Linked DNA regions of Sinorhizobium fredii. The protein of the gene in region 2 interacts with the protein of the main gene of each other region in a pairwise test. Links are inferred from orthologs where the notes say so. Each region holds a gene or a part of one and is shown on either strand. Other genes may lie near its edges.

Region 1 (3,214 bases), 930 kb from region 2 along the record:
AACAGCTTGATGCCGTTGTCGCGGAACGGGTTGTGCGAGGCCGAGATCATCACCCCGATATCGGCGCGGAGCGACCGCGTCAGCATCGCAACGCCAGGCGTCGGGATCGGCCCGAGCAGGAAGACGTCGAGACCGGCGGCGGTGAAGCCCGCCACCATGGCGTTTTCCAGCATATAGCCCGAAAGTCGCGTGTCCTTGCCGATCACCACGCGGTGACGATGCGCGCCGTTGCGGAAAATGGTTCCGACCGCAACGCCGACGCGCATGGCGAGATCGGCGGTCATCGGGAATATATTGGATTGGCCGCGAATACCATCGGTGCCGAAATACTTGCGCTTCATAAGAACTCCATCGTCCTGCTTCGGCAGGATCTCTTTTGCCGGGCGCGTCTGGTTGCGTGTTCCGCGACTAGTCTTCATGTCCCCGGACCTCGCCTGCGGGCCTTTCGAAGAGGGACTGGAAACGCGGCCGCGCTTCCTCCCCTCGCTTCAACTATAGTAAGCCCCTTCCCGTCGAAACGGTAAATGGGGCGGCTTTGCGCCATCTTTGACACAAATGCACAACAAACGGCAGCAACACTACCATCAGAAATCATTACAGGGCGTTATCAAGCGCGCCGTGCTTGGCGATGACTCTAAACGCGTCGCGTTTCAAACGTATTCACGCGGCGCGCTGTAGGTCTTTGTCTTGTACAGTCGTTATCCCAAAACTGCTGCACACTTTTGGGCGACATGCATGAGGCCGCAAAAAACCGCCGCTCCCTTCGGAAGCGGCGGTTTTGATTGGCATGGCCGTGGACGCCGGCTCAATTACTGCGGCTGCGGCTCGAAGCCGCCTTCGGGTTCCTCGCCCTTGTTGCCGACTTCCTTCTTCGTGCCGGCCGACGGCACCGCCGACCCACGATGCGGCGGTGTGTCGTCGCCAAGATCGCGTGCCGGCTTCTCGCCGCGGATCAGCGCCTTGATCTCGTCGCCGGTCAGCGTCTCGTACTCCAAGAGTCCCTCCGCGAGCGCCACGAACTCATGGTGCTTTTCGGTCAGGATGCTGCGCGCCGCTTCATAGGCGTCGTCGATCAGGCGGCGGATCTCGTTGTCGATCTTCTGGGCGGTCGCTTCGGAGACGTTCTTCTGCTGCGCCACGGAGTGGCCGAGGAAGACCTCCTGCTGGTTTTCGCCATAGGCAACCTGGCCGAGTTGGTCGGAGAAGCCCCATTGCGTGACCATTGCCCGCGCAAGCTTCGTCGCCTGCTCGATATCGGACGATGCGCCGGAGGTGATGTTCTCCTTGCCGAAGGTCAGTTCCTCGGCGACGCGCCCGCCCATCATGATGGCAAGGCGTGAGATCATCCACTTGTAGCTCATCGAATAGCGGTCGCCTTCGGGTAGTTGCATCACCATGCCGAGCGCGCGGCCGCGGGGGATGATCGTCGCCTTGTGCAGCGGATCGGCCGAAGGAACGTTGAGGGCGACGATCGCGTGACCGGCCTCGTGATAGGCGGTGAGTTTCTTCTCGGCTTCGGTCATGGCGGAGGAGCGACGCTCCGCACCCATCATGATCTTGTCCTTGGCGTCCTCGAACTCCTGCATGGTGACGAGGCGCTTGTTGCGCCGCGCCGCCATCAGCGCCGCCTCGTTGACGAGGTTCATCAGGTCGGCGCCGGAGAAGCCGGGCGTACCGCGCGCCAGAACCTTGAGGTCGACATTCGGCGCCAGAGGCACATTGCGGACATGTACCTTGAGGATTCGCTCGCGGCCGTTGATGTCCGGGTTCGGCACGACGACCTGGCGGTCGAAGCGGCCGGGACGCAACAGCGCCGGATCCAGCACGTCGGGGCGGTTCGTCGCGGCGATCAGGATGATGCCTTCATTGGCCTCGAAGCCGTCCATCTCGACGAGCAACTGGTTCAGCGTCTGCTCACGCTCGTCATTGCCGCCGCCGAGGCCGGCGCCACGATGACGGCCGACCGCGTCGATTTCGTCGATGAAGATGATGCAGGGCGCGTTCTTCTTCGCCTGCTCGAACATGTCGCGGACGCGCGAGGCACCGACACCGACGAACATTTCGACGAAGTCGGACCCGGAGATGGTGAAGAAGGGCACGTTCGCCTCACCCGCAACCGAGCGGGCAAGCAGCGTCTTGCCGGTACCGGGCGGGCCGACCAGCAGCACGCCGCGCGGGATGCGGCCGCCGAGCCGCTGGAACTTCTGCGGATCACGCAGGAATTCGACGATTTCCTCGAGGTCCTGCTTGGCCTCGTCGACGCCGGCGACGTCGTCAAAGGTCACGCGGCCATGCGCCTCCGTCAGCAGCTTGGCCTTGGACTTGCCGAAGCCCATAGCGCCGCGCGAGCCGCCTTGCATCTGGCGCATGAAAAACAGCCAGACGCCGAGGATCAGAAGCATCGGCAACAGGGTGCCGATATAGCTCAGGAAGCCGGAAGAACCGTCGGTTTCCGGACGCACCGTCACCGTTACATCCTTCGCCTCGAGCCGCTCGGTCAAGGCGGTGTCGACGGCGGGGGCATAGGTCTGGAACGTCGCACCGCTTTCGGTGTAGCTGCCGATCACCTTGGAGCCGGTGATCACAACTTCCTTGACGCGGCTGGCGTCGACGTCCTTCAGGAATTGCGAGAAGGGAATTTCACGCGAGCCCGTGCGCTCTGTCGGCTGCTGGAACATGCTGAACAGCGCGATCAGGAGAAGCGCTATGATTGCCCAGAGGGCAAAATTTCGAAAATTAGGGTTCATCGAACTCCCCGGAACCTGTGACAGCCCGCGCTTTCGCCGGGCTGCTGTATGCCCTTAACATAGGGTTCCGGCATCGCCTTGCCAAGGAAAACCGCCGGTCACCCTTCCATTTCTGTCAAAACGTCTTCAACCGGCGGCGGGGCATATCTGTCGCGCCCGAACAACAGCGCGATCGTATCTGCCATGCTCCTGTCGAAACCCGGCAAAAAGGTGTCGTAGGGGCCGATCCGGCATTCGAGCCTCGCCGCTGCGGTCTCGGCGCCGGAGCCGGCGCTGTCCGCTGGCTCGGCGCGAGGTGCCACCAGCGACGCCCTCTTGGCAATCCCCTCCGGCAGTCCTGCGGCAATAAGCCTCTGCCGCCACATGCCGCCCTCGCCCTCCGCGCTGATCGTCAGGGCCGGGCCGAGGCTCGCTATGGTGAACCGGCCGTCCCAGGAACCGCTCTCCCCTGCGCCCAACCTCAGGAG
Region 2 (3,315 bases):
CCCTTTGAAGAATTCGTCGAAGAATTCCTGATGCGGCGAACCCTCCGGCACCTGCGGCATCGGCGCATTGTCATCGTCGGCCTTGACGTTCTGCGAGATGGAGATGTTGACCACGGCATCGAGCAGGCTTTCGGCGAGATCGGCGACCGAGGGCGGCCCGGCCGCCGGCCGCGGCAGCGCCGTTTCGGCAAGAGCCGTATTGGAAAAGAGCAGTGCCGTCGCAGCCGCCAACACCAGGCCGCGGAAGATCTTGGGTCGTTTCGACAAGTCGCTGTGCTCCTGTATTCCGTTGCGCCACACGGTCCACGGACTCCGCTCGTCCGCGGTCACCACGTGATCCCTTCCCATTCGTTTCGGCGAATTATACCACTGCCGCAAGGCGTTGCCGCGGCTGCTTCGCGCAGCAAACGATCTTCTGTTGAAGATACGGCGGTTTTCCGGAGCGTCCAGACACGATTTCCTGATCTTCGGCGGATCAGCTGGTGATTTCGTGGCCGTGCTCCTTCAGCGCCTGTACCGCCTTTTCGAGATCGGAACCGGCAACGAAGACATAGTCGGTGCTGAAGGTCGAATTGGCGAAGACGCCGACACCGGCCGCCGAAAGCGGGCGGAGCACGGAAGACAGGACCCCCGGCACGTCGAAGCTGAAATGCTGTTCGATGCGGAGGCAGCGCCAGCCAAGCGAGCTCTGGACGCTCGAAGGGACACGGGCGGCACGGCAGACGAGCGTCATCTCCTCGCGCGAACTCGAAACGGTCCAAAACCCTGGCCCGGGCAGCCACTCCGGAATAGCGGACCCGATAGTCAGGCGGGTAATTGCATATTCGGCATCGACCAACCGGATCAGCAGTGTATGTGGCATTTCGCACTACCCTCGAAGCAACCAAACAAGTCCGACGCCAACCGCCACCGATGTGAGCCCGGCGAGGCGCAGCTGATGCTCCGGGACATACGGCAAACGCTTCGCCAATTCCACAAGAACCAAAGGGGCCAGTGCGTACACCAGCCCCTCGATGATCAGGAAAAATGCAAACCCGGTCAAAAGATCGGACATCGTCCGCTCAATCTCCGGTCGCAGGCGCTGCCGGTACGGTCGGCGAAAGCGGCGCCGCCGCCCCGTCCGCGCTGTTGAAATAACGGAAGAATTCGGAGTGCGGCGACAGCACGACGGTTGTGTCCGGATTTCCGATCGACTGGGTATAGGCCGCCATCGAGCGATAGAATTCGAAGAAACCGGGGTCGCGTTGGAAAGCGTCTGCGAAGATGCCCGTCCGCTCGGCTTCGCCCTCGCCTCGAAGGATTTCCGAATCGCGCTGGGCTTCGGCGACGATCTCGACCACCTGGCGATCGGCAATAGCGCGACGGCGCTGGCCCTCTTCGTTGCCGCGGGCGCGGATCAGTTCGGCCTCGGCTAGGCGCTCCGCCTTCATGCGGTCGAAGGTCTGCTGCGAGACTTCCTGCGTCAGGTCCGTCCGGCGGATGCGGACGTCCTCGATGTTGAGTCCGAGCGATTCCGCGTCTCCCCGCAGATCGGCGCGAACCTCGCGCATCATCGACGCGCGCTCGTCCGAAAGCGCCGCCTCGAAGCCCCTCAGGCCGTAGACGCGGCGCAGCGACGCGTCGAGACGCGTGCGAAGACGCGCTTCTGCAGATTCGCGGTCGCCGGACACCGTTTCACGGAAGCGGCGGGGATCGGCGATCCTGTAGACCACGAAGGCGTCCACCTCGTAGAACTTGCCGCCGGAAACCTGCACGCGGATATTGTCGAGGTCGAAGCGGAGCGCCTGGTCCTCGACATATTGTACACGGTCGGCATCCATGAAGGCGAAAGGCAGCTTGAAATAAAGCCCGGGCTCGGTCTTCACGTCGCGGATTTCACCGAAGCGAACGACGATCGCCTGCTGGCGCTCATTGACGACGAACACCGACGAGTAGACGACGACCAGCAGCGCCGCGAGGACGATGAGGATGATGGAACTGCGATTGTTTATCATTGGGTACCTCCCGACTGCGCGGGCCTGCCGATTTCGTTGAGCGGCAGATAGGGCAGCACGCCCTGGCCGTTCTTCTCGTCGAGAATGACCTTTTTCGACTTGCCGAGAACATCCTGCATGGTTTCGAGGTAAAGCCGTCTGCGGGTGACCTCCGGCGCCTTGGAATAGGCGTCATAGACCGAAATGAAGCGCTGCGCCTCACCCTGGGCCTCCTTGACGACGCGGTCCTTGTAGGCGGCCGCCTCTTCCCGGATCTGGGCTCCCTGGCCGCGCGCCTTGCCGAGCACCTGGTTGGCATATTGGTTGGCTTCCTCGACGAAACGGTCCTCATCCTGCTCGGCGCGCTGCACCTCGTCGAAGGCGTCGGCCACTTCGCGCGGCGGCGCCGCATCCTCGATCGCGACCGTGTTCACCGAAATGCCGGCGCCATAGGTGTCCATGGTGGCCTGGATGGTGTTCTTGACGTCGGCGGCGATCGCCTGACGGTTGTCGCGGAAGATGTCCTGGGCCGGGCGCCGGCCGACGACCTCGCGCATGGCGCTCTCGGCCACCTGCTGCAGCGTGTCGGCCGGGTTTTCGACGTTGAAGAGATAGGACTTCGGATCGGTGACCGAGAACAGTACCGAGAATTGCACGTTGACGATATTCTGATCGCCGGACAGCATCAGCCCGGCGCTCGACTGGGCGCCAACACGGCTGCCGATATTCAGCTGCTGCTCCGTCACCTTGACGATCTCGACGGTTTCGAGCGGCCAGAAATGGTAATGCAGGCCGGGCATGGAGATTTCTTCCTTCGGCTTTCCGAAGCGCATCTCGACGCCGCGTTCATCCGGCTGGACGGTGTAGATCGAATTCAGCAGCAGGAAGCCGACGATCAGCAGGCCGACGATGACGAAGATGCCACCGTTGAAGCCGCCCGGAACGACGTTCTTCAGCTGATCCTGGCCGCGACGGATGATCTCTTCCAGATCCGGCGGGCCGCCCCGGCCTCCGCGCGGTCTGTTTCCCTGACCCCATGGCCCTTGATTGCCGCCGCCGCCCCATGGGCCGCCGCCGCCATTCTGATTGCTCCAGGGCATCAAAACCTCTCTTCAAAGAAAATTCTCTCGCTGGACGCCCCGCAGACATGCGGCCGGTCACGACGTGATCCCGTTATAGGTATCATGTGCATTGCTTTCAACGCGATACGGGCGAGTTCACCGTAAAGTGCTAAAAATAGTTGACGGCCTCTCGACGCGATCGGAAAGGAACGAAGCGAGTATTCGCCACCGGTCGGCTTCGACTATTTTGGCAGCGTTTCGCGGCGACGCCACGTGACAAA

What was found.
Region 1: the proteins of hflC (region 2) and ftsH interact in binary tests that used the Escherichia coli proteins (3 or more experiments, as listed by UniProt). The link is inferred for Sinorhizobium fredii from one-to-one orthologs.

What each region holds. Positions count from the first base shown.
Region 1 is NZ_CP024307.1:3,366,468-3,369,681, forward strand. What follows is about bases 279-3,176. They hold ftsH (ATP-dependent zinc metalloprotease FtsH), read right to left. Parts: upstream 2,748-3,176; coding sequence 810-2,747; downstream 279-809. Other genes in these bases: glmM (phosphoglucosamine mutase), read right to left, coding at 279-341; tilS (tRNA lysidine(34) synthetase TilS), read right to left, coding at 2,846-3,176. Also shown: more of glmM, read right to left, coding at 1-278; more of tilS, read right to left, coding at 3,177-3,214. UniProt on the Escherichia coli protein: Acts as a processive, ATP-dependent zinc metallopeptidase for both cytoplasmic and membrane proteins. Plays a role in the quality control of integral membrane proteins.
Region 2 is NZ_CP024307.1:2,437,814-2,441,128, forward strand. The notes cover bases 29-3,027. They hold hflC (protease modulator HflC), read right to left. Parts: upstream 1,995-3,027; coding sequence 1,062-1,994; downstream 29-1,061. Other genes in these bases: NXT3_RS12025 (Do family serine endopeptidase), read right to left, coding at 29-267; NXT3_RS12030 (ACT domain-containing protein), read right to left, coding at 476-862; NXT3_RS12035 (DUF2065 domain-containing protein), read right to left, coding at 869-1,054; hflK (FtsH protease activity modulator HflK), read right to left, coding at 1,991-3,027. In the rest of the region: more of NXT3_RS12025, read right to left, coding at 1-28; more of hflK, read right to left, coding at 3,028-3,073; NXT3_RS12050 (dihydrofolate reductase), read right to left, coding at 3,277-3,315.